DNA from 2 places in the Arthrobacter sp. SAFR-179 genome. Region 1 is predicted to be linked to the other one. Evidence: predicted binding sites of a transcription regulator. Region 1 holds the regulator's gene; the other holds the start of a gene.
The links. The regulator LexA, encoded in region 1, represses DNA repair genes until DNA is damaged. The targets are predictions, from matches to a motif close to TCGAACANNTGTTCGA.

Region 1 (15,042 bases):
TCGTGTTGAACAAGGCCGATGCGGCCGACCCCTTCGTGGTGGAGCGTCTGAAGCAGCGCGAGCCACGCCACGTGGTGGTCTCCGCCCGCACCGGTGAGGGCATTCCTGAACTGCTGAAGGCCATCAGCGAATCGATTCCCCGGCCTTCGGTCAAGATGGACGTGCTCATCCCTTACGACCGCGGAGACCTGATCAGCAAGCTCCACGAGTCCGACGCCGAAATCCTCAACGTGGACCACGTTGAGGCAGGGACCAGGGCTGAGGTGAAGGTCCGCGAGGGCCTGGCGTCCGAACTGGAACCATTCGTCGTCGATGAGTGATCCCGCGGCCGGCGAAGCCCCGCAGACGGACGGCGAGCAGTTCGTCATTGAACTGCTCGACCGTGCCGTCGCGGGCATGGGCGGACAAAGCCGCACCGGACAGCACGAAATGGCCCGGCAGGTGGCCCGGGCCATCGAAACGGGCAACCACCTGCTGGTCCAGGCCGGCACCGGGACGGGAAAATCTCTGGCCTACCTGGTGCCGCTGATCGCCCACGCCCTTGAGAGCAACAAGCCGGCGTTGGTGTCCACGGCAACGCTGGCACTGCAGACGCAGATTGTTGGCAGGGACCTGCCACGGCTGCTGAAGAACATCACCCCTGCCCTGGAACGGCCCGTCAAGGTTGCCCTGGTGAAGGGACGGTCCAACTACGTCTGCCGCCACAAACTCGAAGGCGGTTTCCCTTCCGAGGAGCCCTCCGAAGGGCAGCTTTTTTCCCTGGGCGAAGACACCAGTGTCCCGCACTTCGCCGCGTCCGTGGGCGGCCCCTCCTCGCAACTTGGCAAGGAAGTGGTGCGGCTCCGCGAGTGGGCGGAGAAAACGGCCACCGGCGACCGGGACGAGCTCCTCCCCGGCGTGACAGACCGTGCCTGGCGACAGGTGTCCGTTACCTCCATGGAGTGCCTGGGCGCCCAGAAATGCCCCATGGCCGCCGAGTGCTTTAGCGAGCTGGCGCGGCAGGACGCCGCCGAGGCCGATGTGGTGGTAACCAACCATGCCATGCTGGCTGTCAGCGCATTCGAAGGGCTTGCAGTCCTGCCCGAGTATGACGTCGTGGTGGTGGACGAAGCCCACGAACTCCAGGACCGGGTTACCGGCGCCGTGTCCGGGCAGCTGTCCGTAGCCATGGTCCACGCTGCCGCGTCCGGCGCCCGCAAACATACCGCCATCACCGTTGACGCCCTGAACGCCGCAGCCGACAACCTCGAGCTGGCCCTTGCCGGCGCGCCGAACGGCCTGCTCCCCAACGGCCTGAACGACGAACAGCTGGACTGCATCGACCAGCTGCGGGAGGCCTGCCGCGCCGCGTTGTCAGATTCCAAGGGGGACAGCAACACCACTGCCGACGGCGGCCGGCAGCTGGCGCGGTCCCGCCTCATGCTCATCCTGGAACTGTGTGAGCGGCTGATCGCTGCCCGGGAAAACCGGGAAGTCGTCTGGTTTTCCCGCGCCGGCACCTTCGATCCAGGCCAGGGATACACGCAGCCCGATGACAGCGCGCCGGTGCTGATCAACATCGCACCGCTGTCCGTTGCCGGAAGGTTGCGGGAAGGCCTTTTCGCCGGGCACACCGTCGTGTTGACCTCCGCAACGCTGGCGATTGGCTCGGCTTTCGAACCCGCAGCCGGGGGATTGGGCCTCATCGGTGAGGGCGCCCCCAGCTGGACGGGGGTGGATGTCGGCTCGCCCTTCGATTACCCCAAACAGGGCATCCTCTATGTGGCCGGCCACCTGCCAAAACCCGGCCGTGGTGTTTCCCCTGAGGCGCTGGAGGAACTGGAAGCGCTCATCAAAGCGTCGGGCGGGGGTGCACTGTGCCTGTTTTCGTCGCGCCGGGCGGCTGAAGAGGCCGCCGACGCCCTCCGGCCCAAGCTCGATGTGACTGTACTCTGCCAGGGTGAATCGACCATGACAGCTCTGGTCAAGCAGTTCGCGGACGAACCGGACACCTGCCTTTTCGGGACGATGTCCCTGTGGCAGGGAGTTGACGTTCCGGGAGGCTCCTGCCGCCTGGTGGTGATCGACCGCATACCGTTCCCCAGGCCGGACGATCCGCTGATGACGGCGCGTTCCCGTGCCGTGGCGCAGGCGGGCGGGAACGGCTTCATGTCGGTGTCGGCCACGCACGCTGCCATCCGGCTGGCCCAGGGCGCCGGCCGGCTGATCCGGTCCACTGGAGACAAAGGTGTGGTGGCCGTTCTGGATTCCCGACTGGCGACAGAGCGCTATGCAGGCTTCCTGCGGGGAGCGCTCCCGCCGTTCTGGGCCACCACGGACCGCAGTAAGGCACTGGCCGCGTTGACCCGGCTTGGGGCGGACGCGGCCAGATAGCTGGTGTCCAGGGATAACACCCGGTAAACCGACGGACCGTCGGCTAAAGTGAACGTGGCCAGTGGATCCTTAGCCAAAAGGAACGGCTAAAGGGAACGCAGGACCGAGACCACTTTGCCCATGATGGTGGCGTGATCTCCCAAGATGGGTTCGTACTGGGTGTTCTGGGGGAGCAGCCAGGTGTGGCCGTCGCGCTGGCGGAACGTCTTGACGGTTGCCTCGTCATCAAGCAAAGCCGCAACAATGTCCCCGTTGGCGGCGTCCGCCTGGCGCCTCACCACCACCCAGTCACCGTCACAGATGGCCGCGTCCACCATGGAATCGCCTGCCACCCGTAGCATGAAAAGTTCGCCCTGGCCAACGAGCTGGCGGGGGAGCGGCATGACGTCTTCGACGAGCTGCTCGGCGAGGATGGGGCCGCCGGCAGCAATCCGGCCAACCAACGGAACCATGGCCGTATCAAGGGCAGTGGGGAGTTCGGTCACCGTGGCTCCGCTGCCCTGGGCCTGGGGAGCAGGAGATGTGCCTGCTGCCTTGCCGCCGCCGTCCAACGTGAGCGGCATCAGGACTTCCATGGCGCGCGGCCGCTTGGGATCGCGCCGCAGGTAACCCAGCTTTTCCAGTTGCGAGAGCTGGTGGGTCACGCTGGACAGGCTCGCCAGGCCCACGGTGTCGCCGATCTCGCGCATGGAGGGCGGGTAGCCATTTTCATTGACTGAGCGCTGGATCGTTTCGAGGATCTTCTTCTGCCGCGGCGTCAAACCCTTGGCTGTCTTCTTCGATTGCGGGGCGGTCCTGCCCCCGGCGGCTGCTGCTGCCATATTCGCCAATGCCTTTCGCTTGCCGCCGGACCTTTCGCCTGGCGCTGTTCCGCAGCGCCACCGGAAGGACTGCCACTGTCATTGTCAGACCCTGCTGATCAACTTCAGTGGTGGTTGTTCTTTGGTTTCAAAACTAGGCCAGCCACATGGGTTTTTCAAACATTTGTTCTAGCGAGTCTCGACATTATTCGTTGATAGGTGCTAAAACTTAACAAGCAAAGTTCGAACATGTGTTCTAACCAGTGCTTGCCCTATTCGAAGACGTGGCCGGAAGTGGTTGGCGGCCACGGAACACATCGAGGGGCAGCTGGCTGGGTGGACACCCGGGCAGCACGGCAGGTCCAGGAGGGCTCAGTTCATGTCAGCTATATCTCTTCATCAGGTTTCACTCCCGCAGCCGGTTTCCCTGCGGGGGCGGAAGACTTCAAAGCGCTCGATTTCTGCAAAGAGCGGCGGCCCATCAGCAGCGCCTTTGCGGCTCACGCGGCGGGGGCAGATCGTCCTAATCGGAGTGCCTCTAGTACTTCTCGCCGTCCTGCTGGTGTCCCTGTCCGGACTCTTCAACTCGCCGGCCAAAGCCTCAGATTCCGCTGCTGACCTGGCCGTAACGCCCACGGTCACGGTAACGGTGCAGGCCGGGCAGTCGCTGTGGTCAATCGCCGGGGCCGTTGCTCCGGACCGGGATGCACGGGACGTGGTGGCAGACATCGTCCAGCTCAACAACCTTTCCGCCGGCGCCGTCCTGCCTGGCCAGCAACTCTTCGTCCCCACACGCTAAGCGGGATGCGGGTGTCGGCCCCGGAAGAAACCCGGCCAATTGCCCGCCACGCCCTTGGCGAACAGCACCCGTCACATTTTCCGGTGGTTGCCCCGGCAACTAAACTGTTCAGGTGAACGACCAGCTAGAACGTCTGAACCGGCTTCCCCTCCGCAGCAATCTTCGTGGGCTGACCCCGTACGGAGCACCCCAGCTGGACGTCCCCATCCTGCTGAACGTCAATGAGAACACCCATGGTGTTCCTGCAGACGTGCGTGCCGCCATAAGCGCCGCAGTTACGGAGGCTGCCGCGGGGCTCAACCGCTATCCGGACCGGGAGTTCACCGAACTGCGGAAAGCATTGGCGGAATACCTGGGCCACGGGCTCGATGAAACCAACCTTTGGGCAGCCAACGGCTCCAATGAAGTCCTGCAGCAGATCCTCCAGGCCTTTGGCGGCCCGGGGCGCACCGCGCTCGGCTTCCCGCCCACGTATTCCATGTACCCCCTGCTGGCCAGCGGAACGGACACCGCATACATCACCGGTCAACGCGCGGAAGGCTATGACCTGAGCGCAGAGTCCGCCGCCCGGCAGGTCAAGGAACTGCAGCCGAACATCGTGTTTCTTTGCTCGCCCAACAATCCCACCGGGACCGGCCTGGGACTGGATGTCGTTGAGGCTGTGTATGAGGCCGGCGAGGCAAGCCAGGCCATTGTGATCGTCGACGAGGCCTACCACGAGTTCGCGCACGACGGGACTCCCAGTGCCCTGACCCTGCTGCCCGGACGGGAGCGGCTGATCGTTTCCCGGACCATGAGCAAGGCCTTCGCCCTGGCCGGCGCCCGGCTTGGCTACATGGCGGCCGCCCCGGAGGTCACCGACGCGCTGCGGCTGGTACGCCTGCCGTACCACCTGTCCGCGATCACCCAGGCGACGGCCCTGGCCGCCCTCCAACACCGTGAAGCGCTGATGGCTGATGTCCAGGACATCAAGAAGCAGCGCGACCGGATCGTGACGGAACTGACCCGGATGGGCCTCGCCCCGGCCGCGTCGGACTCCAACTACGTGTTCTTTGGCGGCTTGGAAAACCCGCACCAGGTCTGGCAGGAGCTGTTGGATGCGGGGGTGCTCATCCGCGACGTGGGAATTCCCGGCCACCTTCGGGTCACTGCAGGCACTGAGGCGGAAACCACAGCCTTCCTTACATCCCTGGAGCGCATCCTTGCGGGCCAGGCCGCGCTTCCCGCCTAGACTTGATACAGCGGCGCTGGACGCCTTGAACCACTTCCTCTCCCACTAAGGATCCTTCAGCATGAGTCCCACCGGATTGAATACGGCCGCGGCCCGGACCGCCCGTATGGAGCGTGCCACGAGCGAGTCCTCCGTACTCGTGGAGATCAACCTCGACGGAACCGGCGTATCGGACATCGATACCTCTGTGCCGTTCTACGATCACATGCTCACGGCGCTGTGCAAGCACTCCCTGATCGACATGACGGTCAAGGCCACGGGTGACACCCACATCGACGTCCACCACACAGTGGAGGACGTGGCCATCACCTTCGGCGAGGTCCTCCGGACCGCCCTGGGCAACAAGGCCGGGATCCGCCGGTTCGGCGAAGCCACCGTGCCGCTGGACGAAGCGCTTGCCAACGCTGTGGTGGACGTCTCCGGGCGTCCTTACCTGGTGCACGGCGGCGAGCCCGCCGGTCAGGAGTACCACCTGATCGGCGGCCACTTCACCGGTTCCCTGACCCGCCACGTTTTCGAGGCGATCACGCTGCACGCGGGCATCTGCCTGCACATGAACGTGCTCGCCGGCCGGGACCCGCACCACATCGTCGAGGCACAGTTCAAGGCCTTCGCACGCGCCCTCCGCGCCGCCGTCGAACCCGATCCCCGGGTCGAGGGCATCCCCTCCACCAAGGGGGCGCTGTGAGCGGGCAGGTCCTGAAGGACGGCGCCATCATCGACCCGTCCGCTTCACGCAAGCTGCCTTCACCCGAGGGCAAGCCCACAGTCACCGTGCTCGACTACGGCTCCGGGAACGTGCGATCCGCTGTACGTGCCCTGGAACGTGCCGGAGCGGAAGTGATCCTCAGCGCCAAGCCTGAAGATGTACTGAACGCGGACGGTCTGGTGGTCCCGGGTGTGGGTGCCTTCGAAACCGTCATGCGCGAACTTAAGGCCGTTGACGGAATCCGGCTCATTGGCAGGCGGGTGGCAGGCGGCCGCCCCGTGCTTGGCATTTGCGTGGGCCTCCAGGTCCTCTTCGAAGCCGGAGTGGAGCACGGCACCGAAGCCGAGGGCATCGGTGAGTGGCCGGGCAAGGTCGAGGCACTCCGCGCCGAAGTGGTTCCGCACATGGGCTGGAACACCGTCAAGGTCCCGGAAGGCTCCAAACTCTTCGCCGGCCTCGAAAACGAACGGTTCTATTTCGTGCACTCATATGGCGTGCAGGAATGGAACTTCGACGTCATCCAGCCCCGGATGGCGCCGCCCCTGGTGACCTGGTCTGAACACGGCGGCCCGTTTATCGCGGCGGTCGAGAACGGCCCCCTCTGCGCCACCCAGTTCCACCCCGAGAAGTCCGGCGACGCCGGCGCGCGGCTCCTGCGCAACTGGGTGGAAGGCCTGCGCAAGCCGGTTGGCGGCCAACCTGCTGCAGCGCCGGCCGATGCCGGCAGCGACGTCTAGATGTGGTCCGTACTCCTGACGGGTCTCGCCGGCATTCTCATCGGCGGCGGCATCTCCTTCCGGCAGCAGCACAAGCCGCTCTGGACCCAGATCGGGTTCTACGTGCTGGCCGCCATGTCACTGCTCGCCGCCTACCTGCTGACGCTGCCGGCGGGCTGACCGCCGCCGTGGCGTCAGTGCCATGCCGGCCTGCACGCCCTGCCCCACCCAGCCTTTGCCCGAACCGAAGAACCAACATCGAGGATGAGTATGACCACCGCACATGACCTGCCGGTACTTGAACTGCTGCCTGCCGTCGACGTCGTCAACGGCCAGGCCGTCCGGCTGGTCCAGGGCGAGGCCGGCAGCGAAACCAGCTACGGAACGCCCCTTGAAGCTGCACTGAACTGGCAGCAGCAGGGCGCCGAGTGGGTGCACCTGGTGGACCTGGACGCCGCTTTCGGCCGCGGCTCCAATGCTGACCTGCTCCGTGAAGTTGTGGGCCGGCTGGACATCAAGGTGGAGCTCTCCGGCGGACTCCGTGATGACCAGACCCTGGAGGCCGCCCTTGACCTGGGTGTGGCGCGGGTCAACCTGGGGACGGCTGCGCTGGAGAACCCGGAGTGGACTCAGCGGGCCATCGAGCGCTTTGGCGACAAAATCGCCGTCGGCCTTGACGTCCGCGGGACAACCCTGGCCGGCCGGGGCTGGACCAAGGAAGGCGGAGACCTCTGGGACGTGCTGGGCCGCCTCGAGGAGGCCGGCTGCTCCCGTTACGTCGTGACCGACGTGACCAAGGACGGCACGCTGCAGGGACCCAACGTCGAACTCCTCCGCCAGATGGTGGAAAAGACCGGCAAGCCTGTGGTTGCTTCCGGCGGCATCTCCAGCCTGGATGACCTGAAGGTCCTCCGGTCGCTGGTCCCCCTGGGCGTCGAAGGCGCCATCGTGGGCAAGGCCCTGTACGCAGGCGCCTTCACCTTGCCTGAGGCCCTCGACGTCGCCGGCCGTCGCTAGAACCGGCCTATTCACCCATGCCTAATCTCGAAGAGCCGGGGCCCCCGGCAGCCCGCCAACTGCCCGGTCACATCGCGGCAGCCTTGGCCGGTGCCGGCGGCGCCACGGATTCCGCGGGCCAGCCATGGGCAGGACGCAGCCTTGCCGGTGACGCTGGGAAGATCCACAACTTCGAGGACGACGACGGCACGGCCGACGCCGGCTACCTCACCGCTGTCGCCGCGCTCCGGCAGGGGACGGGAGACGAAGCCGGCGTCGTCGCCGCCCTTGCAACGGCACGGGTCTTCATTCCGATTGTTGCGCAGCTGGCCGAAGAGGCTGAATCAGCCCACGGGCTGCACGCCGACAAGCAGGCAGATATGGCCCTGGTGACGCTGAAGGCGGCCGATGGCAGGACCGCCCTCCCCGCATTCACCTCGGCGGCCGCCCTGGCCGCCTGGCATCCGGAGGCCCGGCCCGTCGCCGTGTACGCTGCACGGGCGGCCCTGTCGGCTGTCGCGGAAGGCGCCGAGCTCCTGGTCCTGGACCCGGGAGCAGACGTGACGTTCGTGGTGCGCCGCCCCGGCGTCTGGGCACTGGCACAGCAGCACGGCTGGACCCCTTCGTACAACGACCCCGAACTGGCCGATGAGATGTCCCGCGCGGCCTCCGGTTTCGCCGCCATCCGCAGCATCCGGCTTTTGCCGGGCAGGGGAGTAGTGGCCAGCACAGCCGACGGCTCCGTGCTCCCGGGCGGCGGAGCCGGGCCGGAGCTCCAGGTGGTGCTGTACCTCGAGGACGGCCTGGATGCCGCCGGGGTCCAGGAGTTGGTGGCCGGCCTGCAGTCGGAGTGGTCACGGAATGTATTGTTTGGGGAGCGCGTCGACTCCCTGGAAATCAAACTGAGGCGCGCTCCCGACTAGCGGCAGCCGGATGGGTGATCCCCGCCAGCGCTGCGGCATACCCTGAAGGACCGCTTCGTGAATTTCGCTCTCTACCGGGAGTTGCTCGCCATCCGGCCGATCCGCCGGCTGCTGCTGGTGGGCATGATTGCCCGCATCCCGCACTCGGCCGCCGGGGTGCTCCTGACCCTGCATATCGTCCTTACCCTGGGTCAGGGCTATGCCGCTGCCGGTGCCGCCGCAGCCGTCATGACGATCGGCATTGCCCTGGGCGCTCCATGGCGGGGCAGACGCGTTGACGCCGTGGGACTGCGGACCGCACTTATCCCGTCCGTGATCTCGGAGACGGTGATTTGGTCTGTCGTGCCGCACGTTTCCTACCAGTGGCTCCTCCCGCTGGTCTTCGTGGGCGGCCTGCTCACCCTCCCCATCTTCAGCGTGGTCCGGCAGTCCCTTGGCGTCCTGGCGGAGGGCGACCAGCGGCGCACCGCCTTCGCCCTGGACGCCATCACAACGGAAATGGTCTTCATGATCGGCCCTGCCGCCGGCGCTGTGGTGGCCACCAGTGGATTCACCATTGCCGGGTTGACCGTGGTGGGCGTGGCCACGTCCCTCGCAGGGTTGTTCCTTATGTGGTTCAACCCGCCCACCCGCAGTTCGGGGCAAACCCTCGAATGCGTCGAGGATGAGCAGCACGCAGCGGAAGTCGCCGTCGTCTCCACCGCGCCGGCCCACGTCCAGGAAGCGGCCGCGGAGCTGGCGCCGGCCGGGGCGGCCAGCAGTGCTGCACAGGGACTGCGCGGAAGGCTGGCAGGCGGCTTTGCGTGGTTCACCGCAACGGTCGCGGCACTCTTCGCCGTTGCCGCCGGCGCCGGCATGGTGTTGAGCGGCACCGACGTCGGCATTGTTGCGGCGCTGCAAACCGGCGGACACCAGAGTGAAATCGGCATCGTCTTCGTCTTCTGGTGCGCCGCGTCTGTGGTGGGCGGGCTCATCTACGGCGCCATGCACCGGCCCATCCCGCCTGTCATCCTGCTGCTGGGAATGGCGGCACTGACCCTGCCCATGGCTTTTGCCCACGACACCTGGACCCTGGCTTTCGTCTCCGTCCTGCCGGGCCTGCTCTGCGCTCCCGTACTCTCCGCGGCCTCCGAAAAAGTCGCGGACCTGGTGTCCGAGGAGCGGCGGGGGGAGGCCATGGGCTGGTACGGCTCGGCCCTCACCGCAGGTGTTGCCCTCGGTTCGCCGCGGGCCGGCATCTTCATCGACATCATGGGGCCGTCCGGGGGCTTCGTTTCGGTCGGCGCCGCCGGCGTCGTCCTGTGCCTGGTGGGCCTCGTCCTCCAGCAGCGCCGCCGGAAAGCCGTCGCCTGATACCCGTCTCCTCATCGATTGCTCCCCACCGGCACCCTAACCTCGCAAGCTCGGCCAGGGAACCCTGCCGGCCTGCCCATCGATTGCTGCGTAAACGTCGTTTTGGGCTGGGAAAACGGCAGGTACGGAGCAATCGATGGAGTTAAAGCGCGACGGCGGGACGACCTTGAAAGGCCGTCCCGCCGTCGGACGCTGCTGGGGTGGGTTTTTTCCTTAGTTCACTGCCCCGGTGTACTTTTCGCCTGGGCCCTTGCCCGGTGCGTCCGGAATCAGCGACTCCTCGCGGAAGGCCAGCTGCAGGGACCGCAGACCGTCGCGCAAGGGACCGGCGTGCTGTGAACCGATTTCGGGGGCGGCGGCGGTGACCAGGCCGGCCAGTGCGGTGATCAGTTTCCGGGCCTCGTCCAGGTCCTTGAGTTCGGCCGCGTTGTCCTCCGCGGCCAGGCCAAGCTTGACCGCGGCGGCGCTCATGAGGTGCACGGCGGCCGTGGTGATGACCTCGATGGCGGGTACTTCCGAGATGTCGCGGATCTGTTGTGAAACGTCTGCGCCTGCGTCGCCGGGCTCGAAGACGTACGAATTACTGTCTGGGGTGCTCATACTGGTAAGCTTGACACAGACCGACTGGATGGCGTTATTTTCAGAGATTGTCCCAACGATCAGGTTCCCAACAGCGCTTTTGCGGCGTTGACGGGAATTTTTTCTGTAGAATGGCTTCCAGTTTGCAAGCGGAGTTCTCTCCCACCCGCGTCAGCCGCTGTCCCAGGCGTTCCTTTCGGAATCTGCAGGGGACGCAAGGTTGCCGGGTACCTGGTTGGGCACGGACCGGCACTCGCCGGGACTGTGCACGTGCAGCCCTTTCGGGGTTGCTGAGCCAACCTATCTGAGGCCTTCGATTGCTCCGGCAATTGGGGGCCTTCTCTATTTGCCGGGAATCAACAACAAACACAGGAGCTTTAACATTAGCGAGCCAAGAATCAATGAGCGTATCCGCGTCCCCGAGGTGCGGCTGGTCGGCCCTGCAGGTGAACAGGTAGGAATCGTCCGTATTGAGGATGCCCTGCGACTGGCTGCCGAGTCCGACCTTGATCTCGTTGAAGTTGCACCTCAGGCAAAGCCTCCGGTGTGCAAGCTGATGGACTTCGGCAAGTACAAGTACGAGGCCGCAGTCAAGGCACGTGAAGCCCGGAAGAACCAGACGAACACTGTTCTGAAGGAAATCCGCTTCCGCTTGAAGATCGACACCCACGACTACGAGACCAAGCGCGGCCATGCCCTGCGCTTCCTCGGTGCCGGGGACAAGGTCAAGGCCATGATCCAGTTCCGCGGCCGTGAGCAGCAGCGTCCGGAGATGGGCATCCGCCTGCTCCAGCGCTTTGCCGACGACGTCGCCGAAGTTGGCGTAGTGGAGTCCAGCCCCCGCATTGACGGCCGCAACATGGTCATGGTGGTTGGTCCCCTGAAGAACAAGGCTGAGGCCAAGGCCGAAGCCCGGCGCGCCACCCAGCGCGCGGAGGCGAAGGCGCAGAACGAAGCCAAGGCTTCCGGCCGCGTTGATACCTCAGGCCAGGACCAGGCCCCCATGACGCAGTCACTGGCGGACCTGCTGCCGGAGGGTTTCACCGTCTCCACCGAGCCGGATGCCATCGTTGAGGACAGTGCCCCCGCCGAGGCGCCCGCGGCTCCGGAGCAGGAAGCTCCGAAGCAGGAGGCCCCCAAGGCTGCTGCGCCGAAGCAGGAAGCTCCGAAGCAGGAAGCCCCCAAGGCTGCTGCACCGAAGCAGGAAGCTCCGAAGCAGGAAGCCCCCAAGGCTGCTGCACCGAAGGCCGCTCCGGCGCCCCGGCCCGCAGCTGCCGCCAAGCCGGAAGCCGCCGCGCCTGCGGCGCCCAAGCCGGCCGCTGTGCCTGCACCGCCCAAGCCGGTGGCCAGGCCTGCTGCGCCCAAGCCTGCTGCACGCCCTGCCCCCAAGGCAGCGCCGAAGCCGGCGGGCAAGAAGACCAACTAGTTCACAGCTGCCGGGGTATGCACCCGGCAGTCAGCAACCAGCATGCCGCCCGCAGGGGCGGCTGCGCGATAGAACTGCGGCCCCCGGGCCCGCAGAAACGTAAGGAGATCGGTTCCCATGCCGAAGATGAAGACCCACAGTGGTGCTAAGAAGCGCTTCAAGCTGACCGGCAGCGGCAAGCTGCGCCGCCAGCAGGCCAACCGCCGCCACTACCTGGAGCACAAGTCCTCCCGCCTGACCCGCCGCCTTGCCGGCGACAAGATCGTCTTCAAGGGCGATGCCAAGGTCATCCGGAAGATGCTCGGCATCTAATTTCCAAGTTCTATGAGGGGCTGCCACCTGGTGGTCCGTCACCTGCCAAACAGCATTCTCAGGCCGCCGGAACTCCGGCAGTAGATGCTTGGGATCAGATTTTCGAAGGAGTACGCACGTGGCACGTGTGAAGAGGGCGGTCAACGCCCACAAGAAGCGCCGGGTTGTTCTTGAACGCGCAAAGGGTTACCGCGGACAGCGTTCACGCCTGTACCGCAAGGCCAAAGAGCAGCTGCTGCACTCGTTTGTGTACAGCTACGGCGACCGCAAGAAGAAGAAGGGTGACTTCCGCCGCCTGTGGATCCAGCGCATCAACGCTGCTTCCCGCGCCAACGGCCTCACCTACAACCGCCTCATCCAGGGCCTGAAGGCCGCCGAGGTCGAGGTCGACCGCCGTATGCTGGCCGAGCTTGCCGTCTCTGACGCCAACGCCTTCGCCGCGCTGGTCCAGGTGGCCAAGGATTCCCTGCCGGCAGACACCTCCGCCAAGAAGGCAGCAGCAGCCTAGGCAAGCCGCTTGCCGCCCCTCGACTGAGGGGCCTGTTCAGGAACAGGTGGCAGCAGCTACTACAGTTCTTATATGAACGAAACCGGGCGCCCGCAAGATTTTCCACTGTCCAACCCCCGAGCCGATCGGGTGAAGGACGTGGCAAAGCTTGCAGGGCGCCCGGCCCGTTTAAAGCGTGGCCAGTTCCTGGCTGAGGGGCCGCAGGCCGTGCGCGAGGCACTCAAACTCCACCAGCAGCGGATCGCGGCGGGAGTGCCCGGAATAGTCACCGAGGTCTTCGCCAGCGAAAGCTGCCTTGACCGTTTTCCTGAATTCGAGGAGCTAGCCGGCGGCACCAACGCCCGGCTCGCCTCCGAAGAGGTCCTGGCAGCCATGGCGGACACCGTCAACCCCCAGGGGATCGTCGCCGTCTGCAGGTTTGTGGACGTGCCCCTTGAAGAGGTGCTCGACGCCGGGCCCCGCCTGATTGCCGTGCTGTGCCAGGTGCGGGACCCGGGGAACGCGGGAACTGTCCTGCGCGCGGCTGATTCCGCCGGTGCCGACGCCGTGGTTTTCACGGCCTCCAGCGTGGATATCTACAACCCAAAGGCTGTCCGCTCCACCGCAGGGTCGCTGTTCCACCTTCCCGTCGTACTTGGTGCCGATCCCACGGAACTGGCCCAGGCCTGCAGGGCGCGGGGCATCGGCATCCTCGCCGCTGACGGCTACGGACAGCTGGACCTTGATGTCCTGCAGGACGAGAACGCCCGGCGCAGGCTCACCGGTACCGGGCCGGACTCCGTCTACGATCTCGCCGCGCCTACCGCGTGGTTTTTCGGCAACGAGGCGCAGGGACTGTCCGCAGCGGAACTGGAACTGGCCGACCACCGGGTGGCTGTCCCCGTCTACGGTGCCGCCGAAAGCCTCAACCTGGGGACCGCGGCCACGGTGTGCCTCTACGCCAGCGCCCGCTCCCAGCGCCGGGTCCAGGCTCCGATGGAACCGGAAGCAGCAACATAAGGACGCACGACGGCGGCAGGAGCCTTGGTCAAGGGCCCGCCCCTCACGGAGGCGTCCGGGCACGGCGTCCGGGGCAGGGCGTCTGGGGCAGGGGCCCGGGGCACGACGACCGGGCCCAAAGAAAAGGCCCCGGAAGTCCGGGGCCCATCGGGTAGTTGCAGACAGAGCGGTTATGGTGCGCGGCTGGTCCGTCCGCGTCCAACGACTGCTCCGTAGATGCCGGCGACAACCAGGCCACCGACGATAGCGAGAATCCAGGTGCCGAGGTCGAAGAAAGCAAGATCGCCCTTGTTGAACAGCAGGCTGCCAATCCAGCCGCCAACAATGGCGCCAACGACACCGAGGATGAGGCTGGTGACCCAGCCGCCGCCGACCCGTCCGGGCATAACGGCCTTAACGATGGCCCCGACTATGAGGCCCAAAATAATCCAAGCAAGAAAACCCATGTCTCCTCCTTATTGTGACCGGGATTAATAGTCCCGATGAGGCTCAAGCTAACATAAGCCCCCCGCAAAGTCAGTAGCCCCAGGGGCGGCGTTGCGGCATCGTTAGGACCCGGCGGACCGCCTGGTTCCCCGCATTTGGACGCACCGGGAAGCGGTCAGGCGGCCAGCGGCCTTTTGCGCTCGAGCAGGCCGCTGAGGAGGGCCACGCCGAAACCAAAGATGGCGAGGACAGCCCCGACCAGGGCCGGGGCAACGAAGCCCCAGCCGAGGGCGATGACAAGGCCGCCGAGGAAGGCGCCCAGTGCGTTGGCCACGTTCAACGCGGCGTGGTTGAGGGAGGAGGCCAGCGATGGGGCATCCGGTGAGGCGTCAAGCAGCCGGGTTTGCAGGGCAGGGATGAGCATCGAGCCGGAAGCTCCCACCACAAAGACCATGACCATGGCGCTCCAGGGCCAGTGCGCGGCGACTGCGTAAACCACCAGGGCCACGGCGATGGCCGGGAGGACCCGGTACAGGGTGCCCATGACGGACTTGTCGGCGAGCCTGCCGCCGACGATGTTCCCGGCCACCATGCCAAGCCCGTAGAGCGCCACCACCAGGGGGATCAGGGCGGACGGGATGCCGGCCACGGCCGTCATGGTGTGGGCGATATAGGTGTAGGTGGCGAAAAAGCCGCCGAAACCCACAATGCCCACCAGGAGGGCCAGCCATACCTGGAGCCGTTTGAGGGCCCCGAGTTCGCGTCTGATGCTCGCGTCCGGGTGCGCGTGCTGGAAGGGGACGAATTTCCACACCATGGCCAGCGCCAGCAGGCCGATGGCACCGACCAGGACGAACAGCAGGCGCCAGCCATAAGTCTGGCCCAGCCACGT
Region 2 (15,042 bases), on a different contig from region 1:
GTTTAAGGTCCGGGTGGGGATAGACCTCGGGGGCGAACCCGTGCCGGTGTTCCAGGAAGGGCCGCACCATGTCGGATTTCATGGGTCCGGGACGGAACAGCGAAATATCGATGATGAGGTCGTTGAACTCCCGGGGCGCCATCTTCCCAATCAGTTCCCGCTGCCCCGGGGATTCAATCTGGAAGCAGCCAAGGGTATGTGTGCTTCTGATCAGTTCATAAGTGGGTTCGTCGTCGAGGGGGACGGCGTTGAGGTCGATCCGGCCGTCCCCGGCGATGTAGTCAGGGCCTGTGCCGTCAGGCCCTGCCGGATGCTTTCCCGCTGCCACCACCTCTTCCTTGCTGGGATGGATGCGGATGATCTCACGGACCGCGAAGGCCATGGCGCTTTGCATGCGCACGCCCAGGACATCGAGTTTGAGCATGCCCATGGGGTCCATGTCGTGTTTGTCGAACTGGCTCATGGGCAGCCCGAGGCCGCTTGGCTGGACCGGGGTGCGGTCCAGGAGCGTGGCATCGCCCAGGATCACCCCGCACGGGTGCATGGAGATGTGGCGGGGCAGCCGGTCCAGGCGTTCGGTGAGGTCCACCAGCAGGTCAAGCTGCTGGTTCCCGTCAGTGTCGCGCTGCTCCACCCTGCCGGCGAACTCACGGAGTTCGGGTTTTTCCTGCAGGGCTTCACGGAACTTCCGGGCGGAAAAGCGCCACAACTGCTTGGCGATCTCCCCCACCTCGCCGTCGTCCATGCCCAGCGCCAGCCCGGCGTCGCGGACCGCCCCCCGCGCCCGGTATCCGTTTTGCATGCTCATCAGGGTGACCCGCTCTGAACCGAACCGGTCAAAAATCCTGCGGTACACGTTGTGGCGTTCGGCGCTCTCAACATCAATGTCGATGTCCGGCAGCGTGGCACGGTCGTTGGACAGGAACCGTTCAAAAATCAGGTCGTGCTGGAGGGGATTCACATGGCTGACCTCGATCAGGTAGTTGACCAGACTGGAGGCACCGGATCCCCTGGCAGCCGCCCTGACCCCCATGTCCTGGATCATCCGGGACACCTCCGCCACCGTCAGGAAATAGGAGGAAAAACCGAGGTTGTTGATGATGCCAAGCTCATGCTCCAGCCGGGACAGCATCTCCTGTTCCCGCTTGCCGGTGATTCCCGGGAAACGCCTGCCGATCCCTGCATGGCAGCGCTGGATCAGTTCAGAGTGTGGATCCTGGCTGATGCCAATCACAGAGGCTTCAGGAACCACGGGTTGCTTCCAGCCCATATCAGTGGTGGGGTCTATCCGGCAGAGGTCGGCGAGCGCTTCTGTCTGCGCCATCAGCTGTTTGAGGTCGGCGGCACCATACCCGGCAGCGGAAATGATTTCCTTTCCCAGCCCCAGCATCTGTTCCGGGGTTTTCAGCCAGCCCTGCCCGGTAGGCTGCAGAAGCGGTTCCCCTGCCAGTTCGGGAAGGGACTTCAGCGTCCGGGCAGAGTCCAGGACATCGGCGGTTGGTGCGCCGTCCGCGGCGCAGTACCTGACCGCGTTGGTGAGGATTGCGGGTACATGGTGTTCCTCGGCGAGCCTGAGCATGCGGACCGCATGAGCGGTGCTGAACGGAGTCCCCGGAGCGCTGAGCTGGGAGACGATCTCCGCCACCACAGTTCCTTCGGGCATGGCATCGAGCCATTGCTTGAACAGGGTCCGGGGACGAATGTAGCGCCGGCCTCCCATGGCCCGTCCGACGTCGGAATCCGGCCCAATCAGGACGGTCAGCACCGGCTTGAGGGTTTGGGGGTCAAGGGTGCGGGAAGCGAGTTCGCCCCGGGTGACGGCGGCCGGCACGGCGCCTCCGGCTTTGCCCGAGGTCCTGGCATGGGCATCGGACACCAGCCGGCACAGCGCACGGTACCCGACACCATGATTGTTGCCGCGCGCAAGCACCACCACCCTGCCGGCTACCTGCGTGCGGTGATCGCCGTCGTCGTCAAAAACCGCAAGGTCCACCCCCACAATGGGGTCGATGCCCGCCGCCATGCATGCCTTGAGGTGCTTGATGGTGCCGTACAGTCCGTCCCGGTCGGTGCAGGCAAGGGCAGTAGCGCCGTCTGCCGCGGCCGCCATTGCCAGCTCTTCAGGCCAGGAGACGCCGTAGTGGGCGCTGAATGCCGTGGAAACGTGGAGGTGGGTAAAGCTCATGCTGTTCGAGGTTCAGACTGTTCTATGGTCATGCTGTTTTAGGGCGAAGAGCGTCATGGATCCGCAGCAGCCGCCAACGGCCACTGCGGATATGGCGGGTCAGGTCAAGGGTGAGCGGATCCGAGCCGCCAGGTTCCCCCGGCCCTGCTGAACGGGATGCCACCGGGGCAGGCTGCACCTGGACCCGCCAGATTTCGTGGTCCACTACGCCTGGTCCGCTTCCCAGCGGAGCCCGGCTGTCCTCCGCCCACCATTGCCGGCGTTCATACCACCGGACGGGTTCGGCGCAGACGAGGTACGCCTTTCCTGACCAGGTCAAGGATTCAGGCTGTCCGGCAGCAGAACACACCACGTCAACGGACTCGCTGAACATGCCCATGCGCGCCTCCCTGACCGAACTACCTGACATGTATTCGAATATGTATTCGAATAAATCCAGTCTACGCCGGGAGGCCGGCAAAACATAGGCGGGGGTGGACGGAGCGTGCGGCAGGTAGCAGGATGATGGCATGAGTACCGATGACGCACTCCTGAAGCAGGCAAGCATCAAGACGCAGGACTCCACCCTCGTTGCACGGTTCGATATCGACGGCGCCATTCCGGATTCCGGCGCCTACGTGGTGGGCCTGATGGGAGCCTCGCCCGACTATTCAATGCAACGCCGGCTGTGCATTGAATTCATGAACGGGGAGGCAATTGCCTGCTACTCGTTCAACCGGGACCAGGGAATCGAGGAAGACTACGACCTGTCCGGAGTGTCCCACTCGGAAAACAGCATCACCGGAAGCTTTCCCCTCACCGCCCTGAACGGGCTCGGGCAGGGGCATGTCCTGTCAGCCTTCAGCGAGGCGGACGGACGGGAGTTCCAGCACGGGGTGCCGGTGGAGGAAACCCTTTAGGGGCTCCCTCCACCGCATCCTGTACATCAGCTGTTTTTGTTGTGGATCCGCAGTTCAAGTTCAATGAACGCGGAGATCATCGCCCGGTAGGTTGATTCGACGATGTCCGGATCGATGTCCTTTTTCTCCGCGGCGGACCGGACATGTTCAATGATCCGCTCCACCCGGCCCGGGGCACGCACCTCGGCGTCGTCGCCCTTGAGCGTCCCGGCGATCCTGATCAGCCGTTCGCGGCGGGCGATCAGGGTGACAATCTGTTCATCCACCTCGTCAACGGCAACCCGAACGGCAGCGAGCTGTTCCTTGTCGGCCCGGGCATCCCTATCGTTTCCTTGAATTGTCGCCATCATCTGACAGTATCGAAGCATGGAGCCCAGAGTCGACTTTATCTCCCTCGGAGTCCGCAATGTTCCGGAATCGCGCGCCTTCTACGTTGACGGCCTCGGCTGGCCGGTCCACCGGGAGGTTGCCGGGGAGGTGCTGTTCATCCAGGTGAATAACGGCCTGGTGCTCTCCCTCTGGGACGTACGCCAGATGCAGGCCGAAGCAGTCACCGGCCCGCCCGCAGGCGTCCCCTCCATCACGCTCAGCCACAACGTGCAAAGCCCCGAAAAGGTGGACAGAGTCATGGCGGAGGCTGCGGCGGCAGGCGCGGCCATCATTGCTGAACCGGTCACCAAGCCATGGGGCGGCTACACAGGCTACTTCGCCGACCCCGACGGATTCCGCTGGGAGGTGGCGTACAACCCCACTTGGGGAGTGGACGACGCCGGCCGGGTCACCGTGTGAGGCCTGCCGCACCATGGCGGCGGCTGCTAGAACAGGGCTTCCACCGGGCGGATCAGTTCCGGGCCGTTGTTCCGAACATTGCCCACTTCCTTGCCGACGGAATCCACCGTCCAGTCGGCGGCCGCATTCTTGACCCCGGACCGCACCAGGTCCACGAGCCCGGCGGCGTCATCCGCCTGCGGGTCCAGCCAGGCTTTCATCGTGTCCCTGTCCATGGGCAGGGGGACACGGTCATGCAGCTCCGTCAGCTTCCCAAAGATGGTGGACTCCGAGCCCGGCGGCGGTGTGTCTGCCGTGAGGATGGACGTTGAGAGCAGCCAGCGGCCCGGCTCCCCTTCGGGAACGGACGGATCCTTCCACCACTCGTAAAGACCCGCGAAGACCACCCCGTGGTCCTTGCCCGGGTGCACGTAGTAGGGCTGCTTGGACTTTCCCGGACCCTGCTTCCATTCGTAATAGCCATCAGCCGGGACCGCGCAGCGCCGGGACTGGACCGCCTTCCGGAACGCCGGCTTTTCAAGCACAGATTCACTCCGGGCGTTGATCATGCGGGAGCCGATGCCGGGATCCTTGGCCCAGGACGGGACAAGGCCCCAGCGTGCCACGTGCAGCTGTCGTACCTGCCGGGGCGCGGCAGTGTCTTCCACCAGGCGTTCCAGCACGATCGGCACGGCGTCGGTCGGGGCCACATTCCACGACGGCGGAATGGTGACCTCGTTCTCCAGCTCGGCATCGAATTCGGCCAGGAGGTCCCCCACGGCACGTGCCATTACGTAGCGTCCACACATGGCACCAGCTTGCCACCGCCCACCACGTACTGTCATCCAACGCCACTGCGGGCCTTCAACACCGGGGAATACTGCCGGCCGCGCTACGGTTGACGGGAAGGAAACCTTTCAAACGACGTTTAGGAGATCCCTGTGGACTTCACTCCCGAATCCGGCACCATCACCATGTTCTCCACCACCTGGTGCGGCTACTGCAACCGGCTGAAGAAGCAGCTGGACGCGCAGGGCATCGGCTACACGGAAATCAACATCGAAGAGGTGGACGGCACCGCCGACCTCGTGGAGCAGCTGAACGGCGGCAACCGCACGGTTCCCACGGTGCTGTTCCCTGACGGTTCCGCGGCCACCAACCCGTCGGCCGCCGAGGTCAAGAGCCGCCTGGCTGCCTGACCGCCCATTAACCCGCGGCATCGCCGCAACCCAGTGCGGGTCATGCCCCCAGGCTGCTGAACGAAGCAGCTTCCAGGGTGGCATGGCCCGCATATGTTTCCAGCAGGGCCTGCTCCACGGCTGCCACGTCCAGGCCGGGGACCAGGTCGTTGGCGGCGCCGGCGGTGGCAGGATCCCAGTCCAGGCCGAGTGCAGCATAGGTGTCGGTAAGCACCTTGCGGATCGGGGCTGAATCCTCCACCACAACAACTGAGCTGAAGAGCCAGCCGCCGGAAACCACTCGCTGCGCCGTGCCCACCAGTTTCACCCGCCGGGAGTTGTCCGCCGGATCCGTTCCATGCACGCTGTATTCACCGGGACAGTACTCCCCCGGGATCTCGCCCACCGCTGCCTGCACCCCGACACTCCGCAGCGCCTGCGCGAACAGCTCACCGAAGTAGCCGAACCGGGTTTTGGAACCGGCGACGGCGTCCGCGTCCGGTTCGATGTGGTCCACCACCAGGGTGCCCTGGTGGTATGCGGCCGCACGGCCGCCTGCCCGCCGGACCAGGGGTTCGAAGCCGTTGTCCCGGCAGGCCCGCGCTGCCGCGTCGAAGCCTGGCAGGCGGGTGTCCCGTTGCCCGAACGCAACGGTGGGAGCGGGGCGGTACAGCCGCAGGGTGGGGCCAATGCCGCCGTTCCTGGCCCGGGCCAACAGTTCCAGGCCGAATTCGAGGTCCCGTCCCGCGCCAAGGGACACGTCCTGGCGCACCACGGTGAGCGTGCGGAGTCCAGTACCGGTGGGGTGCATCTTGGAAAGCTCCTGGGTTGAGGGTGGACGGGCCTTCCTTAGGTTACGCCCGACGGCGGCAGCGGCCTTAACGCCCCCGGCGCCCCGCCCACAGGGCGTGCAGCAGCGGAAGGGATGACGTGGCCATCAGCACGTTGCCGAACGCCAGGTCGTCGGCGCGCACAATGGCGCCGGCCACCAGCAGGCCACCGAAAACCACGGCGGAGCCGATCCGCCTTCCCGCCCGTTCCAGCCGCGCTGCCTGCCGCTCCAGCCGCGGAACTGCCACCTGCAGCGAACCCTCCTCAAGCCGGCCGGCCAGGGCATCCAGCCGGCCTGGCAGGCGGAGAGCCACGCCGGCGGCGTCCACCGCCTGCCTGGCCACGTCCTGGACAAGGTTGCCGCGCTCGGTGCGCAGCAGCTGCGCCGCATAGGGTTCCACCGAGTCCCAAAGGTTGAAGCGTTCGTCCAGGGCGCTGCACACCCCGGATGTCAGGGACATGGCGCGGATGATCAGCAGGAAATTCTCCGGCAGCTGGAACGGCAGCGAGCGGACCACATCACCGAACTCCACCGCGAAATCGCGGAACTCCCGGGGGTCAACTTCGCGGAGCTCGGCAAAGCCCATCCCGCCGAAGCGGGCAAAAAGCTGGGTCATGGCGCGTTCCAGGCCCACGCTGTCCGCTGAGGGCATCAGGACGCCCACGTCGTTGATCGCCGCCACCAGTCCCTTGCCGTCGCGGGCGGCTGCGGCGATCAGGAGCTTCCGCAGGCCGCTGCGTGTGGAGGCAGTAACCTCCCCCATCATGCCGAAGTCGATGAACGTCAGTTTCCAGGGAAGTCCGCCTGCGCCCGCAGGGGCCGGGGTGACGAAAATGTTCCCCGGGTGCGGGTCGGCATGGAAGAAGCCGTTGGTGAACAGCTGGTCAAACATAATGGCGGCAAACACCGGGGCAACCGCGGCGGGATCGATGCCGGCAGCGCGGAGTGCGCGGACATCGGTGATTTTGATGGCCGTAACGTCCTCGAGTGTCAGCACGCGGCGGGTTGTCCGTTCCCAGACAACTTCAGGTACAGCCACCCGCTCATCGCCGGCAAAATCGGCCGCGAAGCGCTCGGCGTTGACTGCCTCGTGCAGGTAATCAACCTCCTGCAGGCTGATCTGCGCGAATTCCTCCACCAGCGCGCGCATGTCGGCGCGGCGGGAGACCAGCCGGATGTGGCTTAGCCACCCGGCCACCTTCCGCAGCGCGGCCAGGTCGACGTCGACAATGGCACCGATGCCCGGACGCTGCACCTTCAGGACCACGGCGTCCAGTCCCGTGTCCCCGGCGTCCAGGGCGTTCAAGCGCGCCCGGTGGGCCTGGCCCAGCGAAGCGGCTGCAATCGGCGACTCGTCCACCGAGGCGAACACCCGGTCCGGGGACGCGCCCAGTTCCCCTGCGGCCAGGGCAGCGATTCCCGGGAAGGCTACCGGCGGCACTTCATCCTGCAGCCCTTCGAGCTCCTTCGTGATCTCCGGAGGCAGGACGTCAAGCCTGGAGGACAGGAACTGGCCCACCTTGATCATCAGGCCGCCGAGCTCCACGGCCAGGTCATGGAACCGCCGCGCAAAGCGCTGCATCCGCCGCGAACGCGTCCGGGCGGCGACCCCGCCAAGACCGATCCGCGGCAGGAACAGCTCGAACCACCACGTGGCAGCAAGGTTCGCGGCGGCGAAGCGCAGGATCCGCCGGTAGCGCCCGCGGTGCTCCCGCACAGCGGATGGCGGGTCTGCCCTGGCATGGACGACCGGGGACACCCGGTCAGTCCTGGGCGAGGATGGAGTAGAGCCGGCGGCGGGCCTCGTCCAATACCGCCGCTGCCTGCTGCACCTGTTCGGGTGAGCCTGTCCGACCTACCTGCGCAGCCGCCTGCGCCAGTTCAATCCCGGCCTTGGGGAGGGAACCGATTCCGCCGCTGCCCATGCCAGCCACGGGGTCCCAAGGCGCAGATCCATGCTGGGCCGCCACCTCCTCGCGGCCGGCTTCGGTCAACGAATAGATCTTCCGCCCGTTGGATTCCTCGGCGCTGATGGATCCTTCATCGGCCAGCAGCTGCAGCGTGGGATAGACCGAACCTGCGCTCGGCTTCCAGCTGCCGCCGCTGCGCTCCTCGATCTCCCGGATGATCTGGTAGCCATGCATCGGCCGTTCCGCAAGGAGGGCCAGCACCGCTGCCCGCACCTCGCCTTTCCCGGCACGGGTTCCAACCCGCTTCTCAAACCGGGAGCGCAGCTCCTCAACGGCCTGCCACATGCCATCGAGGTTGTTCCCGCCGAATCCCCCCACAGGGTGTGAAGCACGCATGATTGAACTCCTTTGCCGATCGCGAACGATATACAACGATACTCAGCGATATATGCCGCGCGCCATAGCCTGGGACAACGGCACAGGCGGCGGCAGTGGCAGGATCTGCGCAGCGTCGGGAGTGATGCAGCGTCAGGACCTGCGCAGCGTCAGGATCTGTTCAGCCCGCCCGAACGGGCCCTGCCGGTCGTGCAGGACGGTGGACGTGAGACCGATTCCGTCGCGGCCAAACGACACCGCGTTATCCAGTCCCAGCCATTCGCCCTCCGGCCGGCGGTACATGTGGATCTGCAGGTCCAGGTTGGGGAACGAGTAGCTGTCCTTGCCCGGCGGCACGCGGGCGGCGATACCGTTCGCGGTGTCCACGAGGCCCATGAGCCGCGCGAAGTCCCCGCTGTCCGCACGGTCGGTGAGGGGGTGGTCGGTACGGAGCCACACTTTTCCGGCCCCCGGCCTGTGCCCTTCGGCCACCCGCATCTCAAGGGACCGGATGTAGCCTCCGGGCCATACGGCGGCCCCATCGTAGGGCTTGCATTCGTCAGGGCCGGGTATTGCAGAATCCTCGATGGCGGCCACCTCCGCAGTGTCACTGGTCTGCAGCCGCCACCCTGTAGCCCGGATCGCGGTCCGGCCCCCAGCCACCAGCTCCGCCTGCACCAGCTCGATGGTCCTGCCGGGCCGCAGCGTGGTGGTGTCGATGCGGAACTCGCCGCCCGGGATCAGCCCGAGGATTTCGTAGCTGATCCGGCCCATCCGCATGTCCTCACGCGGCTGGTGCCGTTCCAGGACATCTGCCATAAGTCCTGAAGCGGGAGCCATGTGCTGTTCGTGGACGTTCCAGGCACCCTGGGCATGGATAGTGGACCGGAACCGGCCACCGCCGAGTTCCTGGTAGTAGAAATTGCCTTCGGCGAGCTCGGGCAGGTCTGCAGTCAAGGCTGGCCCCTTACGGAAAGTCAGTGAATTGGCACTAACTCTATCCCGAGCGGGCTGTGGAGGACGCGCTGCAGCAGGCAACGAAATGTTGGAGGGTGAGCCGGGCAATCGGACTAGAGTAAGGAACTGGTCCTGTCAGCAACCCTCAAAAGAGGTTCCATGCGCGTCATCAGCTACAACCTCCGCAAGCACAAGGCCAGCGGCGAGCTCCTCGCCCTGGCCAGGAACCATGACATCGATGCCCTGTGCCTCCAGGAAGTGGATTCCAGTGACCTTCCGGAGACCCTTGGCCCCCTGCATTTGGCAGATGTCACCAAGGGCAACCGGCTGGGGCTTGCCATCTACTACCGGACCAGCCGCTTCACCGCGCTGGACACCCAATCCTTCGCCCTGAAGAAATCCATGCATGACCGGGTCCTGGCCCCGGCCCATGAGCGGCTCATCGGAACGCGGGTCATGGACAACGAAACCCAGCATGAGTTGGTGATCGGCTCATTCCACGCAGCGCCGCTGACGGCATCAAACTCGCTGCGCAGGAAGCAGATCCATGCAGCGCACGCCGAACTGCTGAGCATGGGCAAGGGCCTGATGACGCTGATGGTGGGCGACTTCAACTACCCGTTCTTCACCAAGAACCTGGACATGCACATGAAGAACTCAGGGTATGCCCTCTCGCTCAGCAACAGGCGGACCTACACGCGGTACAAGGTATTCAAAGGCCATTTCGACTTCGCCACATCACTTGGCCTGGACATCGCCAGCGTGGAAACGCTGCCGCGCGGCAACTCTGACCACCTGCCCATCCTCGTGACCGCCGAGTACGGCGAGGGCTACTAGCCCGAAACGCGGCCCCGGGAATACCCCCATGCTCAGCAGTTAGGAGTTACGGCGTGGGCAACCGGTAGATGCGTGCGTCGGCGTTGCTGAAGACGAGCTCCACGCCGTCCTGGGCCTTCAGCCAGTCTTCCAGTTCCGCATAGTTGCCCGGTGTGCTTTGGCCTTGGAGCTCAAGGCTTGCCTCTGTTGACCGCATGAGCAGCACGAAGCCACCTGCAGGGTTGTGCCGGGCGTAGTTGTAGAAGATTGGACCGCACGTCGCTGCCGCGAAGTCCCGCCGGCACAACTCGTCCATGGTGCGGTACCGGTGTTCCAGGTAGGCGTCGCTTCGCCACGGGGTGGGGTGGGCAGCGGAAATGATCGCCGCCCCGTGCGGTGCGAGCCGCTCAACTTCGGCGACCGCGGCCGTCTCACTATCGGTAAAGATGTCGAACTTTGTGTTCCCGAACCTGCTGGTCTCGATCAGCACGGACAGCAGCAGGAAAGTGGTAATCAGGCCCATCACTGCCGGGAACCGAAGACGGGTGCCGCCGTCCTTTGGCAGCAGGACAACTGAGGCCTGCAGGGCGATGAAGGGCAGCGCGAACAACGAGACGCGGATAAGCATTTCTCCGCCGTATGACTGCATCGGGAAGAGCAACAGCGGCGTGACGGCAAGAAGGACCACCCGGATGTCGAGGCGCTTCCTGCGCCAGTCGTGTACCGCCCCTGCCGCAGCAAGTGCCCACAGTACGAGGGTCAGGATCATCCGGACCTTCACCACCAGCGAGTGGCCAGGGGTCCCGGTCACGCGGTTAACGACGTTCGCCGCGATCGCGCCCTGGAATCCTGCATCCTCGAGGGGCGGGTGTCCGATGAGATAGGCACTGGCGGGGTAAACCAGCCAGAGTGCAAGCACCACAGCCGTGATCAGGGGCAACCGGCTGGTCCAGAGACGCCCGCTGAGGCTGACCGCGGTCATGGCAATAAGCATCATGAAGGGAGTCAGTTGGTGGCTTGCAGAGATGACCGTGACAAGCAGGAGGGCGACGACGAATGCGGCTACCCGGTGCTGTGGCCGGTGTTCCCGAGGTGACCTCCCCCGCCACCAAACCGCGAGTTCATAGGGGCGGAAGCCGCGGAACGTGCCGGCATGTGCGGCCAACGGGCCGACGAGCAGGGCGATCACGACCAGGTACAGGAAGAAGGCGAAGGCCTGGGGCGACAGGTAGTCCTGGTCCTGCCAGTTGCCGAGGCAGAAGAGCCAGAGCACAAGCCAGAGCCGCTGCCGGTCAGCGGTCAGGGACCGTGTAAGGACCCCCAGGGCCGCGAGCCACAAACCTACGTCAAGCACCGGAGCCCACAGGGCTATGCTGACCGGTTCGAGTCCTGTTGCCTTGATGACCGTGGCGAGGAGGGCAAAGAAGCCGGGCCAGTTGAAGTACGCGTCGATGTCCGGGTCGATCACCCTGGTGCCCGATAGCGCGTCGGCAATCCCAAGGTGCCGGAAGGCCACTTCGCCCCGGGGTATGTCGGTGACAAATGCTGCGGTGCCAAACAGCTCCACCACAAGCACCGCGAGGAGCCACAGCATGACCGGGCGGCTCGCCGGGCCCCCGGCACCTCCCCGCAATGCCATGACGAAGGTGATGTTAAGAAGCGCGAGCCCCACCCAGTACGGGTAGGGCAGCACGGCAACGAGGCCGAGATCGCTGGTGACGGGCACGGACACGGTGGAAGCCGCCCCCACGGTAAGCACCAACGACACGGCGCCTGCCAGTGCGAATCCCAGGTCGCGGGGCCTCACGCCTCCCTCGTCGCGGCCGGGGGCGTCGACCGCGCCGGCTATCGCGTCTCCTGACTGGGGCGCCGGAACACGGCCGCCATCCTGGGCCCGGGTCCCGCGGAGGCGGGCGAAAGCACTACCGGCGGAGCGCGTCATCTTGGTCCTCACGCTGCCCGTATACCGGGACTCCTGGTCTTGATGGTGCACTGGGTGACAGGGGAGGAACGGACAACTGGCTCACCCACCTTGCTTCGTTGCATGGATTTATGTTCAGCCAAAGGGTCATGGCGCCAAAAATGCGAAACGTCAGGGCTGCTGCGGCGCGGGACGGTCACCTCCCCAGCATTGAGTGGCCTTGACTTCGCCGTAGCTTGGAGCATACGGGCTGGTCAGGTGGCGGGCACCAGTAGTAGGTACCTAATTTGGCGCCAGCTCTACCTAGAATTGAGGGCCGCTGGTAGGGGGGAAACGGCCTCTGCCCGCAATCCGACGTTCACGCAGGGGTCAAGGCCAGGGCCTGCCTACCAGGATGCGTCGGTATCCAGCCGCGCCAGCAGGTCCGGCCAGGAGGCCGCGAACCCGGGGTGCAGCTCCAGGGCATCCACCTCGGCCACCGGGATCCACAGCAGGGCGATGCTTTCAGGATCGCTGATGACAGGTTCGAAGGATTTTTCCACCCGCACTACCACCGTGGTGTAGGACCAGTAGCCGTGATCCAGCACCGAGGTGAACAGCACCTCCACGCTTTCGGACGGGACGGCAGCCTCCTCGTAGGCTTCGCGGAGGGCGCCGTCCACCGGTTCCTCGCCCTCGTGCAGCGCCCCGCCCGGCAGGCCCCAGGTTCCACCGTTATGGCTCCAGACGGCACGGTGCTGCAGCAGCACGCCTTTTGCGGGGTCGTAGGCCAGGACGCCGGCTGCGCCGAACCTGCCCCAGTACCGGCCGCGCTCCCCTTCCACCCAGGCGTCGCCGGGGTCGCGGGGACCGGTGCGGGGCGGCGGCGTGGAGGACGTACTGGCGGACGGGAAGAAATCCATTGCTCCAGTCTGACAGGTGAAGCAAGGACTGGTGAAGAGAAGCACCGGCAGGTTAAGCGTGAAGCACCGGCATCTGCACCCCGGACCGTCAGGTCTTGGGTCCGTGGCCGACGGCGAAGTCGCCGCCGGGGTACATGACCGTTTCGTGCCCGTCGTCAAAGCGGACAACGTAGGGCGGGCTGCCGCCCTCTCCACGGACTTCCAGGATCACCCCGTGCCGGTCCGAGGACCCAACAGTCCTTCCATGCACCACGATGCGGTCGCCTTGGGCTGCCTCCATGGCAATCACCTCCAAGCCCCCAGATTACGACTCATGAACGCACGCGAACAGGGCCCCGTGGCAGGATTCCGTTATGGCGTTGAACCTGGTCCTGATTGCCGATACCCATGTCCCAAAACGCGCCCGGAACCTGCCCGGGCAGGTGTGGGACGCCGTCGACAATGCCGACGCCGTGTTCCACGCAGGCGACTGGGTGGAGTCATCGCTGCTGGACGAATTCGAACGCCGCAGCAGGCGGTTCCTGGGCGTTTATGGCAACAATGACGGCCCCGAACTGCGCCGCCGCCTGCCCGAAACCGCCACCGCCACCCTCGGCGGTGTCCGATTCGCGATGGTCCACGAGACGGGGCCGGCCAAGGGCCGCGAACTGCGGTGCGAGGCGCTCTACCCGGATGCCGACGTCCTGGTGTTCGGCCACAGCCATATTCCCTGGGACACGTTGGCGCCGAATGGGCTGCGTCTGCTGAACCCGGGTTCGCCGACGGACCGCAGGCGCCAGCCCGCGTGCACCTACATGGAGGCCACGGTTGACGCGGGGCAGTTGGTGGAGGTCCGGCTTGTGGAGGTCCAGCGCGGCTGACCCGCCCGCCGCTTGGCAGGAAACGGAGTCTTGCCTAGGCTAGGAACCGTAAGCATGCTTAGCTTTTTGTTCCCATAAAGGCGAAACCGCAGCCTGCTTCAGCATCAGGGGCGACAAACCAGCCCGCGTCCGCACGAACTGGAGGACCACCATGACTGACCAGTACACCTTCCGCAATCCCGTGACTGCCTACGAAAAAATCTCCCCTCCCAAGCAGCACCAGCCCGAGCCGGGCCTTGATGCCGAGCTGGAGCCCAAGGCTGATCTCGGCGAGGAAACGTACCGCGGCACCGGCCGGTTGGAAGGCCGCCGCGCCATCGTGACCGGCGCGGACTCCGGCATCGGGGCTGCGACGGCGATCGCCTTTGCGCGGGAAGGCGCCGACGTCGTCCTTTCCTACCTGCCGCAGGAAGAGGAGGATGCCTCGCGCATCGCCGGAATCATCGAAGCCGCCGGCCGCAAGGCCGTCAAGGTGCCGGGCGACCTCAAGGACTCCGCTGCGTGCCGTGATTTGGTGGACACGGCGCTGGCCGTCCTGGGCGGAGTGGACATCCTGGTCAACAACGCCGGGAAGCAGGTGGCCCAGGAGGACCTGGAGGACATTAGCGACGAGCAGTTCGACCACACCCTGAAGACCAATGTCTATGCCATGTTCTGGGTGACCAAGGCCGCCGTGCCGCATATGCCCGCAGGCTCGACGATCATCAACACCACGTCCATCCAGGCCTACAACCCGTCCCCCACCCTGGTGGACTATGCCACCACCAAGGCGAGCATCAACAACTTCACCAAGGGACTGGCCCAGCAGCTGGCCCCCAAGGGAATCAGGGTGAACGCCGTGGCTCCCGGTCCTATCTGGACGCCCCTGCAGGTCAGCAGCGGCCAACCGAAGGAGCAGCTGCCGGAGTTCGGCCAGTCCACGCCGCTGGGCCGTGCCGGCCAGCCTGCCGAACTGGCCCCCGCCTACGTCTTCCTGGCCTCGCCGGAGTCCAGCTACGTGGTGGGCGAAACCCTGAACGTCAACGGTGGCAGCCCCACACCGTAGCAGCCCACCCGGCATCCCCGGGCGCGGTCAGCCGGCCGCGGTCAGCCGGGCGCGGTCAGCCGGCCGCGTCCCGGTCCGCCAGGAGATCGTCCGTGGCGGGGTCGGGCTCGCCGTTGAAGAACTGGGCCAGGACCGTCTTGAACACTGTTTCTCCGGGTGCTGCCCGGAGAAACAGTGTCATCGAGGAGCGGAGTTTCTTCGCGTCGATGCCGCCAAAAATGTCCTCGGCCGACTGGTCGGCGTGGTTGGCCAGCACCACAGCGCACTCCAGCAGCCGCGGGCCCAGCACCTCGTGGTCCAGGTAGGCCCGGGCTTCAGCGAGTGACGAGATGGCGTATTTGCGCGACATGGCACTCTGCCCCAGCCCGGCAATCTGCGGGAAGATGAACCACAT

Region 2: the regulator LexA is predicted to act here: its motif matches at 2,599-2,614, upstream of ACR65K_RS05935 (DUF6504 family protein).

The regions. Positions count from the first base shown of each region.
Region 1 covers NZ_JBPFDM010000003.1:26,400-41,441, reverse strand. The annotation lists gene hflX (GTPase HflX) at 1-320, shown strand, start outside; gene ACR65K_RS07105 (ATP-dependent DNA helicase) at 313-2,373, shown strand; gene lexA (transcriptional repressor LexA) at 2,460-3,194, opposite strand; gene ACR65K_RS07095 (LysM peptidoglycan-binding domain-containing protein) at 3,631-3,972, shown strand; gene ACR65K_RS07090 (histidinol-phosphate transaminase) at 4,085-5,203, shown strand; gene hisB (imidazoleglycerol-phosphate dehydratase HisB) at 5,265-5,891, shown strand; gene hisH (imidazole glycerol phosphate synthase subunit HisH) at 5,888-6,649, shown strand; gene ACR65K_RS07075 (CG2302 family histidine operon protein) at 6,650-6,808, shown strand; gene priA (bifunctional 1-(5-phosphoribosyl)-5-((5-phosphoribosylamino)methylideneamino)imidazole-4-carboxamide isomerase/phosphoribosylanthranilate isomerase PriA) at 6,899-7,645, shown strand; gene ACR65K_RS07065 (SseB family protein) at 7,663-8,547, shown strand; gene ACR65K_RS07060 (MFS transporter) at 8,605-9,900, shown strand; gene ACR65K_RS07055 (DUF1844 domain-containing protein) at 10,114-10,500, opposite strand; gene infC (translation initiation factor IF-3) at 10,904-11,905, shown strand; gene rpmI (50S ribosomal protein L35) at 12,023-12,217, shown strand; gene rplT (50S ribosomal protein L20) at 12,336-12,725, shown strand; gene ACR65K_RS07035 (TrmH family RNA methyltransferase) at 12,798-13,724, shown strand; gene ACR65K_RS07030 (GlsB/YeaQ/YmgE family stress response membrane protein) at 13,895-14,170, opposite strand; gene ACR65K_RS07025 (MFS transporter) at 14,326-15,042, opposite strand, start outside.
Region 2 covers NZ_JBPFDM010000002.1:343,637-358,678, forward strand. The annotation lists gene ACR65K_RS05930 (DNA polymerase III subunit alpha) at 1-2,185, opposite strand, end outside; gene ACR65K_RS05935 (DUF6504 family protein) at 2,214-2,564, opposite strand; gene ACR65K_RS05940 (hypothetical protein) at 2,695-3,084, shown strand; gene ACR65K_RS05945 (chorismate mutase) at 3,111-3,434, opposite strand; gene ACR65K_RS05950 (VOC family protein) at 3,451-3,873, shown strand; gene ACR65K_RS05955 (SOS response-associated peptidase) at 3,900-4,661, opposite strand; gene ACR65K_RS05960 (mycoredoxin) at 4,794-5,051, shown strand; gene ACR65K_RS05965 (lipoate--protein ligase family protein) at 5,092-5,841, opposite strand; gene ACR65K_RS05970 (ABC1 kinase family protein) at 5,909-7,621, opposite strand; gene ACR65K_RS05975 (PadR family transcriptional regulator) at 7,626-8,168, opposite strand; gene ACR65K_RS05980 (thioesterase family protein) at 8,301-9,104, opposite strand; gene ACR65K_RS05985 (endonuclease/exonuclease/phosphatase family protein) at 9,264-9,941, shown strand; gene ACR65K_RS05990 (glycosyltransferase) at 9,988-11,874, opposite strand; gene ACR65K_RS05995 (NUDIX domain-containing protein) at 12,228-12,743, opposite strand; gene ACR65K_RS06000 (DUF1918 domain-containing protein) at 12,832-13,023, opposite strand; gene ACR65K_RS06005 (metallophosphoesterase family protein) at 13,097-13,603, shown strand; gene ACR65K_RS06010 (glucose 1-dehydrogenase) at 13,755-14,648, shown strand; gene ACR65K_RS06015 (DUF1810 domain-containing protein) at 14,704-15,042, opposite strand, start outside.